DNA from 3 places in the Streptomyces sp. CY-1 genome. Region 2 is predicted to be linked to each of the others. Evidence: predicted binding sites of a transcription regulator. Region 2 holds the regulator's gene; each other region holds the start of a gene.
The links. The regulator HrcA, encoded in region 2, represses chaperone genes, less so after heat shock. The targets are predictions, from matches to a motif close to TTNGCACTCNGNNNNNCNGAGTGCNAA.
Positions count from the first base shown of each region.

Region 1: a site for HrcA is predicted at 1,493-1,519, ahead of groL (chaperonin GroEL). Genes of this name have one in related genera too.
Region 3: a site for HrcA is predicted at 2,453-2,479, ahead of ACK1X7_RS21710 (FmdB family zinc ribbon protein). Genes of this name have one in related genera too.

Region 1 covers NZ_CP178393.1:6,616,575-6,620,486, reverse strand. The annotation lists gene groL (chaperonin GroEL) at 1-1,331, opposite strand, end outside; gene ACK1X7_RS28505 (cold-shock protein) at 1,815-2,021, opposite strand; gene ACK1X7_RS28500 (MoaD/ThiS family protein) at 2,431-2,709, opposite strand; gene thrC (threonine synthase) at 2,706-3,912, opposite strand, start outside.
Region 2 covers NZ_CP178393.1:3,984,698-3,988,609, reverse strand. The annotation lists gene ACK1X7_RS17400 (MBL fold metallo-hydrolase) at 7-729, opposite strand; gene hrcA (heat-inducible transcriptional repressor HrcA) at 895-1,911, shown strand; gene dnaJ (molecular chaperone DnaJ) at 1,912-3,045, shown strand; gene ACK1X7_RS17385 (nitronate monooxygenase) at 3,340-3,912, shown strand, end outside.
Region 3 covers NZ_CP178393.1:5,085,444-5,089,355, forward strand. The annotation lists gene ACK1X7_RS21700 (penicillin acylase family protein) at 1-625, opposite strand, end outside; gene ACK1X7_RS21705 (potassium/proton antiporter) at 860-2,365, shown strand; gene ACK1X7_RS21710 (FmdB family zinc ribbon protein) at 2,490-2,870, shown strand; gene ACK1X7_RS21715 (S-methyl-5'-thioadenosine phosphorylase) at 2,968-3,813, shown strand.

The DNA.
Region 1 (3,912 bases), 2.6 Mb from region 2:
AGGGCCAGGCGCACGGCCTGGGCACCGGTGGCCTCGTCACCGTCGAGCTCCAGCTTCTCGAAGACCGAGACGGTCTGAAGCAGGGCCACGCCACCACCGGCGACGATGCCCTCCTCGACGGCCGCCTTGGCGTTGCGCACCGCGTCCTCGATGCGGTGCTTGCGCTCCTTGAGCTCGACCTCGGTGGCGGCACCGGCCTTGATGACGGCCACGCCGCCGGCCAGCTTCGCCAGGCGCTCCTGAAGCTTCTCGCGGTCGTAGTCCGAGTCCGAGGACTCGATCTCGGCGCGGATCTGGTTGACGCGGCCCTGCACCTGGTCGGTGTCGCCGGCGCCGTCCACGATGGTGGTCTCGTCCTTGGTGACGGTGACCTTACGGGCGCGGCCGAGCAGGTCGAGACCGGCGTTCTCCAGCTTGAGGCCGACCTCCTCGGAGATGACGGTGCCACCGGTAAGGATGGCGATGTCACCGAGCATGGCCTTACGGCGGTCACCGAAGCCCGGGGCCTTGACGGCGACGGACTTGAAGGTGCCACGGATCTTGTTGACGACCAGGGTGGCCAGGGCCTCGCCCTCGACGTCCTCGGCGATGATCAGCAGCGGCTTGCCCGACTGCATGACCTTCTCGAGCAGCGGGAGGAGGTCCTTCACGCTGCTGATCTTGGAGTTGACGATCAGGATGTACGGGTCGTCGAGCGACGCCTCCATACGCTCCATGTCCGTCGCGAAGTACGGGGAGATGTAGCCCTTGTCGAAGCGCATGCCCTCGGTGAGCTCGAGCTCGAGCCCGAAGGTCTGCGACTCCTCGACGGTGATGACGCCTTCCTTGCCGACCTTGTCCATCGCCTCGGCGATGAGCTCGCCGATCTGGGTGTCGGCGGCGGAGATGGAGGCGGTGGAGGCGATCTGCTCCTTGGTCTCCACGTCCTTGGCCTGCTCGAGAAGCTGGGCGGAGACGGCCTCGACGGCCTTCTCGATACCCCGCTTGAGCGCCATCGGGTTGGCACCCGCGGCGACGTTGCGGAGGCCCTCCTTGACCAGCGCCTGGGCGAGGACGGTCGCGGTCGTCGTGCCGTCACCGGCGACGTCGTCCGTCTTCTTCGCGACCTCCTTGACCAGCTCGGCGCCGATCTTCTCGTACGCGTCCTCGAGCTCGATCTCCTTGGCGATGGAAACACCATCGTTGGTGATCGTGGGGGCGCCCCACTTCTTCTCGAGGACGACGTTGCGGCCCTTGGGGCCGAGGGTGACCTTGACGGCGTCGGCGAGCTGGTTCATCCCGCGCTCGAGGCCGCGCCGCGCCTCCTCGTCGAACGCGATGATCTTGGCCATGTGAAGTGGTCCTCCCAAGACGGGGTGGATTGCTCCGGACCGCGCTGGCGCCCGCGACGGACGGCCTGCCTGCCGTACGGTTCCTTGCCCCGTATGGCCTGGCGGGCCTCACCGACCCGGTCCTTCTGTCACTCTCAACGTCAGAGTGCTAACGCCAATGATTAGCACTCGGACCTATAGAGTGCAAGCGGCCGGAGGCCATCCTTGAGGGGTGGTGGCCGGGTGACGGGTGGGCGCAAGCGGCCGGAGGCCATCCTTGAGGGGTGGTGGCCGGGTGACGGGTGGGCGCAAGCGGCCGGAGGCCATCCTTGAGGGGTGGTGGCCGGGTGACGGGTGGGCGCAAGCGCCCGAAGAGCATCCGCCCTCGCGGACGAGGCGGTGCCAACCCCGTAACGATCAGTGCGGACATGCCGAAGGGTCCGTACCCTGGCCGGGACACGGACCCTTCGGACTGTACTGTTCAGACTGCGTCGCGTCGGCGCGTCAGCCTACGGCCACGCGGACCATGTCGGCCTGCGGGCCCTTCTGACCCTGCGAGATCTCGAACTCGACCCGCTGGCCTTCCTCGAGGGTGCGGTACCCGTCCATCTGGATCGCGCTGTAGTGGACGAACACGTCCGCACCACCGTCGACCGCGATGAAGCCGTACCCCTTCTCCGCGTTGAACCACTTGACGGTGCCCTGAGCCATTCCTAACTCCCCTATTGCTGGCCCTTGCGCAGGACCGCACTCCGCGGACCCGGGTCAGACCTCACCCCCCGGATGTGGGGGGTGTGCGCCGGAACGCGTCGACCGCCGCTGAATGTATCCGTCCCAACGCCCTCTGCAACAGGTCAATCGGACGAGAATTCTGGGCACGGCCGAACGGTTAAAAGTGAGAAATTATGTGAAGTTCGGGCAAGCCGGGCGGGACATAGGGAACCAACCCGACAAATCGCGCTCACACTTTACGCACAACTTGACGAGTTCTCATATGTGGCTCCGACCCGGGGGCCATCGGGGAATCCGGGCAACTGTATCGCGATTCCACACACGGAATCGCCCCGTCCGGTTGTCCCCGGACGGGGCGATGCCAAAGGTGAGAGGGGTGGACGCGGGGTCAGCAGCCGCCCGCGACCGCCGGGATGATCGAGATCCCGGCACCGTCCGGGGTCGCCGTGGCCAGGCCGTCGGCGAAGCGGACGTCGTCGTCGTTGACGTAGACGTTGACGAAGCGGCGGAGCTTGCCGGTGTCGTCCAGCACACGGGCCGCGATGCCCTGGTGGTTCTTCTCCAGGTCCGCCAGGACCTCGGCGAGGGTCGCGCCCTCGGCGGGGACCTCGGCCTGACCGGCGGTGTAGGTGCGCAGGATGGTCGGAATTCGGACGTTGACGCTCATGCGAGACCAGCCTCTCGGAACGAGTCAAGGGTGGGGCGGATGATGGCGGAGGGACCCGTGGTGGGGGCCACCGCGTCGAGGGTCTTGAGGCCGTCGCCGGTGTTGAGCACGACGGTCGTCAGGGACGGGTCGAGCAGACCGTCCTCGATCAGCTTCTTGGTCACGCCGACGGTCACCCCGCCCGCGGTCTCCGCGAAGATCCCCTCGGTGCGGGCGAGCAGCTTGATCGCGTCGACGATCTGCTCGTCGTTCACGTCCTCCACCGCGCCGCCCGTACGGCGGGCGATGTCCAGGACGTACGGGCCGTCCGCGGGGTTGCCGATGGCCAGCGACTTGGCGATGGTCCGCGGCTTCTGCGGCCGGACGACGTCATGGCCGGCCTTGAAGGCGGCGGAGACCGGGGAGCAGCCCTCGGCCTGGGCGCCGAAGATCTTGTAGGGCTTGTCCTCGACCAGACCGATCGAGATCAGCTCCTTCAGCCCCTTGTCGATCTTGGTGAGCTGGGAGCCGGAGGCGATCGGGATGACGATCTGGTCCGGCAGCCGCCAGCCGAGCTGCTCGCAGATCTCGTAGGCCAGGGTCTTGGAGCCCTCGCCGTAGTACGGCCGCAGATTGACGTTGACGAAGCCCCAGCCCTCGCCCGCCGGGTCGCCGATCAGCTCGCTACAGAAGCGGTTGACGTCGTCGTAGGTGCCCTCGATGCCGACCAGCTCACCGCCGTAGACCGCGGCCATGACGACCTTGCCCGCCTCCAGGTCGTGCGGGATGAAGACGCAGGAGCGGAAGCCCGCGCGGGCGGCCGCGGCGCCGACCGCGCCGGCCAGGTTGCCGGTGGAGGAGCAGGAGAGGGTGGTGAAGCCGAAGGTCCGGGCGGCCTGGACGGCGATGGCGACGACCCGGTCCTTGAAGGAGTGGGTGGGGTTCCCGGAGTCGTCCTTGATGTGCAGCTCACCGGTGACGCCGAGCTCACGGGCGAGGTTGTCGGCCTTGACGAGCTGGGTGAAACCGGGGTGCAGGCTGGGCAGGTCCGCCACGTCCGCCGGGACGGGCAGCAGCGGGGCATAGCGCCAGATGCTGTTCGGACCGGCCTCGATGCGCCGCCGCAGCTCCTCCGGGTCACCGGCCGGCAGCTCGTACGCGACCTCGAGCGGCCCGAAACAGACCTCACACGCGAAGATCGGGCCGAGATCGAACCGCTCACCG
Region 2 (3,912 bases):
GGACGCCTAGAGAGACACGCCGAAGCGGGCCGCCAGTTCGTCGCGTTGGGCCCGGACGAACCCGGCGTCCACGACCGAGCCGTGCCCCGGGACGTAGTGCGCGTCCGGGCCGCCGAGGGCGAGCAGCCGGTCGAGGGCGGCGGGCCAGCGGCCGGGGATCGCGTCGGGCCCGGCCTGGGGCGGGCCGGACTCCTCCACCAGATCGCCGCAGAAGACCACCTCGGGTTGGCCGGGCACCAGAACGGCCAGGTCATGGGCGGTGTGGCCGGGTCCCACATTGGCCAGCAGCACCGGCCGGTCGCCCAGGTCCAGGGTGAGCTCCCCGGAGACCAGATGGTGCGGGCCGACCAGATGGTCCACGGCCTCGGTGGCGGCGTTCCGGTCCACCCCGTGGCGGATCGCGTCCTCGCGCAGCGTCTCCCGCTCACGGCGCAGCAGCTCGTCCACGCCCGTGGCCCCGTACACCTCGCAGCCCGCGAAGGCGGCCGAGCCCAGGACGTGGTCGAAGTGCGGATGGGTGAGCGCGATCCGGGTGGGGCGGCGGCCGGTCAGCCGGGTGATCAGGGCGCGCAGCTCGGCCCCGGCGCGCAGGGTCGCGCCGGTGTCCACGACGAGGATGTCGGTCCGGCCGACGACCACGCCGACCGTCTCGTCCCACTCCGGCAGCCGACGGCGGGCCACACCGGGCGCGAGCCGCTCCCAGCCCGCCTCTTCCCAACACGTCTCCATACCGCGACGCTAGCTCAACGGGGATGGGGGAGAGTTGCTGCCGTGCGGCGGCTCTTGCCCATGCCACCGCACCCCGCCGTACACTGGCAGGGGGGTTCTGGCACTCGTGCCCGGTGAGTGCCAGGCGGACGACCTGATGAGACCGCTGGACTGGAGGTGCGCGGGGTGCTCAGCGAACGCAGACTCGAGGTGCTGCGTGCCATTGTCCAGGACTATGTGGGGACGGAGGAGCCGGTCGGCTCCAAGGCGCTCACCGAGCGGCACCGGCTGGGGGTCTCCCCGGCCACGGTGCGTAACGACATGGCCGCTCTGGAGGACGAGGGATTCATCGCCCAGCCGCATACGAGCGCCGGGCGGATCCCCACGGACAAGGGCTATCGCCTCTTCGTGGACAAGCTGGCCGGTGTGAAGCCGCTGTCCAGCCCGGAGCGGCGGGCCATTCAGAACTTCCTGGACGGCGCGGTCGACCTCGATGACGTGGTGGGCCGCACGGTCCGGCTGCTGGCGCAGCTCACCCGGCAGGTGGCGGTGGTGCAGTATCCGTCGCTGACCCGTTCGACGGTGCGCCATGTGGAGCTGCTGCCGCTGGCCACGGCCCGGGTGATGCTGGTGCTGATCACGGACACCGGCCGGGTGGAGCAGCGCATGGTGGACTGCCCCACCCCGATCACCGAGGACTCGCTGGCCGATCTGCGCGCCCGGCTCAACAGCCGGGTCGTGGGGCGGCGTTTCGCGGATGTGCCGCAGTTGGTGCAGGATCTTCCGGAGTCCTTCGAACAGGAGGACCGGGGGACCGTCTCGATCGTGCTGTCGACCTTGCTCGAGACGCTTGTGGAGGAGACCGAGGAGCGGCTGATGATCGGCGGCACCGCGAACCTCACGCGTTTCGTGCATGATTTCCCCCTGACGATCCGGCCCGTCCTGGAGGCACTCGAGGAGCATGTCGTCCTCCTCAAGTTGCTGGGCGAGGCCAAGGACTCGGGTATGACCGTGCGGATCGGGCATGAGAATGCTCACGAGGGGCTCAACGCCACCTCGGTCGTCGCGGTCGGCTACGGTTCCGGCGACGAGGCGGTCGCCAAACTCGGCGTGGTCGGACCGACCCGCATGGACTACCCCGGAACGATGGGAGCGGTACGCGCAGTGGCACGTTACGTCGGACAGATCCTGGCGGAGTCGTAAGTGGCGACGGACTACTACGCAGTCCTGGGCGTGCCGCGTGATGCCTCGCAGGACCAGATCAAGAAGGCATTCCGCCGGCTCGCACGCGAGCTGCATCCGGATGTGAACCCGGATCCGAAGACCCAGGAGCGGTTCAAGGAGATCAACGCCGCTTACGAGGTCTTGTCGGACCCACAGAAGAAGCAGGTCTACGACCTGGGCGGGGACCCGATGTCCGGGGCGGGCGGCGGTGGCGCCGGCGGCTTCGGAGGGGGCTTCGGCAACTTCTCCGACATCATGGACGCGTTCTTCGGGACCGCCTCGCAGCGCGGTCCGCGCTCCAGGACCCGGCGCGGTCAGGACGCGATGATCCGGCTGGACGTGGAGCTCAGCGAGGCCGCGTTCGGGACCACCAAGGACATCCAGGTCGACACCGCGGTCGTCTGCACGACGTGCAGCGGCGAGGGCGCGGCGCCGGGCACCTCGGCGCAGACCTGTGACATGTGCCGTGGCCGCGGTGAGGTCTCGCAGGTGACGCGGTCCTTCCTGGGCCAGGTCATGACCTCGCGGCCGTGCCCCCAGTGCCAGGGCTTCGGCACCGTGGTGCCGACCCCGTGCCCGGAGTGCGCGGGCGACGGCCGGATCCGCTCGCGGCGCACCCTGACCGTGAAGATCCCCGCCGGTGTGGACAACGGCACCAGGATCCAGTTGGCCGGTGAGGGCGAGGTCGGACCGGGCGGCGGCCCGGCGGGCGACCTGTATGTGGAGATCCACGAGGTCCCGCACCCGGTCTTCCAGCGGCGCGGCGACGATATGCACTGCACGGTGACGATCCCGATGACGGCGGCGTCGCTGGGCACCAAGGTCCCGCTGGAGACGCTGGACGGTCTGGAGGAGGTCGACATCCGGCCCGGCACCCAGTCCGGCCAGTCGATCCCGCTCCACCAGCGCGGCGTCACCCATCTGCGGGGCGGCGGGCGGGGCGATCTGATCGTGCATGTCGAGGTGACCACCCCGACCAAGCTCGACCCGGAGCAGGAGGAGCTGCTGCGGCGGCTCTCCAAGCTGCGCGGCGAGGAGCGCCCGGTCGGCGAATTCAAGCCGGGGCAGCAGGGGCTGTTCTCGCGCTTGAAGGACGCGTTCAACGGGCGGTAGGCGCGCTCCGGCCGGGGGTACGGGGGTTGTCCCCCGGGGGAGTGCGGTAAGCCGGGGCAGCAGGGGCTGTTCTCGCGCTTGAAGGACGCGTTCAACGGGCGGTAGGCGCGCTCCGGCCGGGGGTACGGGGGTTGTCCCCCGGGGGAGTGCGGTAAGCCGGGGCAGCAGGGGCTGTTCTCGCGGCTGAAGGACGCGTTCAACGGACGGTAGGCGCTTCCGGGCCGCGATACGGCCCGTGAAGGGCGCCGCTGATCCGGTGGTGAGCCCCTACGGAGGGCATGGCACGATGTGGCCATGTCCTCCGCGCTGACCGATCTCTACCGGTACCCGATCGTGCAGGCGCCGATGGCGGGTGGAGCCTCCTGCCCGCAGCTCGCCGCCACTGTCTCCGAGGCCGGTGGCCTCGGTTTCCTCGCTGCCGGCTACAAGACGCCGGAAGCGATGTATGAGGAGATCAAACAGCTCCGAGGACTGACCGGCCGGCACTTCGGTGTCAACCTGTTCATGCCGCAGCCGGCCAACGCCGACACGGCCGCCGTCGGGGCCTACCGGGCGCGGCTCACGGGCGAGGCGGCCTGGTACGAGACTCCGCTGGGCGACCCGGACGCGGGCACGGACGACGCGTACGACGCCAAGCTCGCGGTGCTCCTCGACAACCCGGTTCCGGTCGTCTCGTTCACCTTCGGCTGCCCGACCCGCGCGGTCCTCGACGCCTTCGCCAAGGCGGGCACCCGCACGATCGTGACCGTGACCTCGCCCGTCGAGGCGCAGACCGCCCAGTGGGCGGGCGCCGACGCCGTCTGTGTGCAGGGCGTGGAGGCCGGTGGCCACCAGGGCACATACAGCAATGACCCGGCCGTCGACGGG
Region 3 (3,912 bases), 1.1 Mb from region 2:
TATTGCCGCGCAGGTCCCAGGCCATCGCCTTGAGCCAGGCCAAGGAGTCGACCGGGGTCCACTTCTCGGGCTTGTAGCCGTCGTTCTTGAAGTCCAGGGCCGCGTACTCGACGGACAGCGCATCGCCCTGGTGGTCCTTGAGATAGGCGTTGACGCCGTCGGAGTAGGCCCGCAGATACTTCTTGGTGTCGGGCGACACCTTGGTGTCGTACTCCTGCTTGGCCACCCGGTGCCAGCCCATGGTGCGCAGGAACGCGTCGGTCTCCACCTGGCCGGAACCGAACATCTCCGAGAGCCGCCCGGCCGTCATATGGCGGCGGACATCCATCTCCCAGAAGCGGTCCTGGGCCTGGACGAACCCCTGGGCCCGGAAGAGGTCCTCGGAGGTACCGGCGTAGATCTGAGGTATCCCGTAGCCGTCACGTTTGACCTGAACGGGGCCTGACAACCCCTTCAGCTCCAGCGATCCCGTGGTCTCCGGGAATGAGGCACGAACTGTACTGATGCTCCAGTACGCGCCGTAGCCGACGCCCCCGACGAGCAGCAGCACGACTGCGATCACGATCAGGCGGAGACGTCGGCTCTTCTTCTTTTTGGGAGAAGAGCCGGTGGTGTTGGCGGGCATCGCTGTCCTTCGAGGGGCAGGGTGAACCTGGAGTGCTGGAGCAACCATAGGCGCAGCGCTGTCGCCGCCCCTACGCGGAGTCATGACTGACGCTTCGCACCGGCCACCGACCGGGCTCGTACACCTCGGCGAAGGCTCCTCGTGGGAGGCTCGCGTCAAGATCCCGTAAAATGTTAGGTAAGGCAATGAAGTTCCGGTCGGCGGGGACCTGTTCGCAGCGTCCCCTCCGCTCCCGTGAGAAAGGGTCGGCCCCTGACTGTTCACCACCTCAACGAACTGCTGTTGATCTGCTCGCTCGTCCTGCTTTTCGCGGTGGTGGCCGTAAGGATCTCCTCGCACAGCGGGCTGCCCACGCTGCTGATCTATCTCGGGATCGGCGTCGCGATCGGCACGGACGGGATCGGCGTCACCTTCAACGACGCCGAGCTGACGCAGGTCCTCGGCTACGCAGCGCTGGTCGTCATCCTGGCCGAAGGCGGTCTGGGCACGAAGTGGGGCGAGATCAAACCCGCCCTGCCTGCGGCCGCCGTCCTGTCCACCGTGGGTGTCGCGGTCAGCGTGGGGCTCACCGCGACCGCGGGGCACTATGTGGTGGGCCTGGACTGGCGGCAGGCGCTGATCATCGGCGCGGTGGTGTCGTCCACGGACGCGGCGGCGGTCTTCTCGGTGCTGCGCACGGTGCCACTGCCCAAGCGGCTCACGGGCGTCCTGGAGGCCGAGTCGGGCTTCAACGACGCCCCCGTGGTGATCCTGGTGGTCGCCTTCTCCAGCCAGGGCCCCATGGAGCACTGGTACACCCTGATCGGCACGATCGCCCTGGAGCTGGCGATCGGCGCCGTGATCGGCCTCGCGATCGGCTGGCTGGGCGCGTACGGCCTGCGGCATGTGGCGCTGCCCGCCTCGGGTCTGTACCCGATCGCGGTGATCGCCATCGCGGTGACCGCCTACGCGGGCGGTGCGCTGGCGCACGGGTCCGGCTTCCTCGCCGTCTACCTCGCCGCGCTCCTCATGGGCAACGCACGGCTGCCGCACTGGCCGGCGACGCGCGGCTTCGCCGAGGGGCTGGGCTGGCTCGCCCAGATCGGGATGTTCGTCCTGCTGGGACTGCTGGTCACCCCGCATGAGCTGGGCGATGACGTGCTGCCCGCCCTCGTGGTCGGGCTGGTGCTGACCGTGGTGGCCCGGCCGGTGTCGGTCCTGGTCAGCACGGCGCCGTTCCGGCTGCTCTGGCGGGAGAAGGCGCTGCTGTCCTGGGCCGGGCTGCGCGGGGCGGTGCCGATCGTCCTGGCGACCATCCCGATGGTCAGCGATGTGCCCGGCAGCCGCCGGATCTTCAACATCGTCTTCGTGCTGGTGATCGTCTACACCCTGGTCCAGGGGCCGACGCTGCCCTGGCTCGCCACCCGGCTGCGGCTCGAGGAACCCGAGCCGGCCGACCTGGGCATCGAATCGGCGCCCCTGGAGCGGCTGCGCGGCCATTTGCTGTCGGTGTCGATCCCCCAGGCGTCCAAGATGCACGGCGTCGAGGTCGGCGAGCTGCGGCTGCCCACAGGGGCCGCGGTCACCCTGGTGGTCCGGGGCGGGACCAGCTTCGTACCCCTGCCCTCGACGATGCTGCGGCGCGGCGACGAGCTGCTGGTGGTGGCCACGGACCCGGTGCGCGACGCGGCGGAACGACGGCTTCGGGCGGTGGGCCGGGGCGGCAAGCTGGCAGGCTGGCTGGGCACGGGAGCGGGGTGAGGGAGCGGGCCTGGGACGGTGGGTTCGATCACCGTAAATCCCGTCCCAGTGGACTGACGCGCAGGAATACTGCACTATGGAGCGTCGTTAGCACTCATTGAGTGAGAGTGCCAGGAGGAAGAACGTGCCGACCTACCAGTACCAGTGCACCGAGTGCGGCGAGGGCCTCGAGGCGGTGCAGAAGTTCACCGACGACGCGCTCACCGAGTGCCCCAACTGCAAGGGACGCCTGAAGAAGGTGTTCTCCGCGGTCGGCATCGTCTTCAAGGGCTCCGGGTTCTACCGGAACGACAGCCGCTCCTCTTCCAGCAGCACGAGCGGCGGTTCCAGCAAGCCGGCGGCGAAGAGCGACAGCTCCGACTCGTCGTCTTCCTCGACTTCGTCCTCGTCCTCGGACTCTTCTTCCTCGTCCTCCTCCTCGACGTCTTCGTCGTCGGGGTCGTCTTCGTCGTCCTCGAAGTCCTCCTCGTCTTCGTCGTCCTCGTCGTCGAGTTCGGCCGCCTGACCCGGCCACCTCTCCTCGGCTTCATCGGCACCCCGCCGCCTCCACCGGGAGGATGCGGGGTGTCGTTCGTGCGGACGCGGGTGGCTAGGGTGATCGCATGGTCGAGACCAGCAGGCAAGCAGACATAGGGGTCATCGGGGGATCGGGGTTCTACACATTCCTCGACGACGTGACCGAGATCACTGTGGAGACTCCCTATGGGGCGCCGAGCGACTCGCTCGTCCTCGGCGACATCGAGGGGCGACGGGTCGCCTTCCTCCCGCGGCACGGCCGCAAGCACCACCTGCCGCCGCACCGCATCAACTACCGCGCCAACCTCTGGGCCCTGCGCTCGCTCGGGGTACGGCAGGTCTTCGGCCCGTGCGCGGTGGGCGGACTTCAGCCGGAGTACGGACCCGGCACGCTGCTCGTCCCGGACCAACTGGTGGACCGCACGAAGACGCGTACGCAGACCTACTTCGATGGCGAGCCGCTGCCTGACGGCCGGATTCCGAACGTCGTGCACACCACCTTCGCCGACCCGTACTGCCCGGTGGGGCGGAACGCGGCCGTGGACGCGGCACGCGGACGCGGCTGGGAGCCGGTGGACGGCGGGACGATGTGCGTGATCGAGGGACCGCGCTTCTCCACCCGGGCCGAATCGCGCTGGCATGCGTCGCAGGGCTGGTCGGTGGTCGGCATGACGGGCCACCCGGAGGCGGTGCTCGCCCGCGAACTGGGGCTCTGCTACACATCGTTGACGCTGGTCACCGACCTGGACGCGGGAGTGGAGACCGGCGAGGGCGTCACCCACACCGAGGTGCTGAAGGTCTTCGGGGAGAACGTGGGCCGACTGCGTGAGGTCCTTTTCGACGCGGTGGGCAAGCTGCCGGAGAACTCCACGCGGGACTGCCTGTGCACCCACGCCCACGACGGCTGGGACCTGGGGATCGAGCTTCCGTAGGCGCGGCGCGGGGCGGCCGGACGACAGGGGTCGCTATCGCTCGCCCGGGTGACCGAGTTGTCCACAGCCCGGTGGCCGTCCACAGGCCCGAGCGGGATC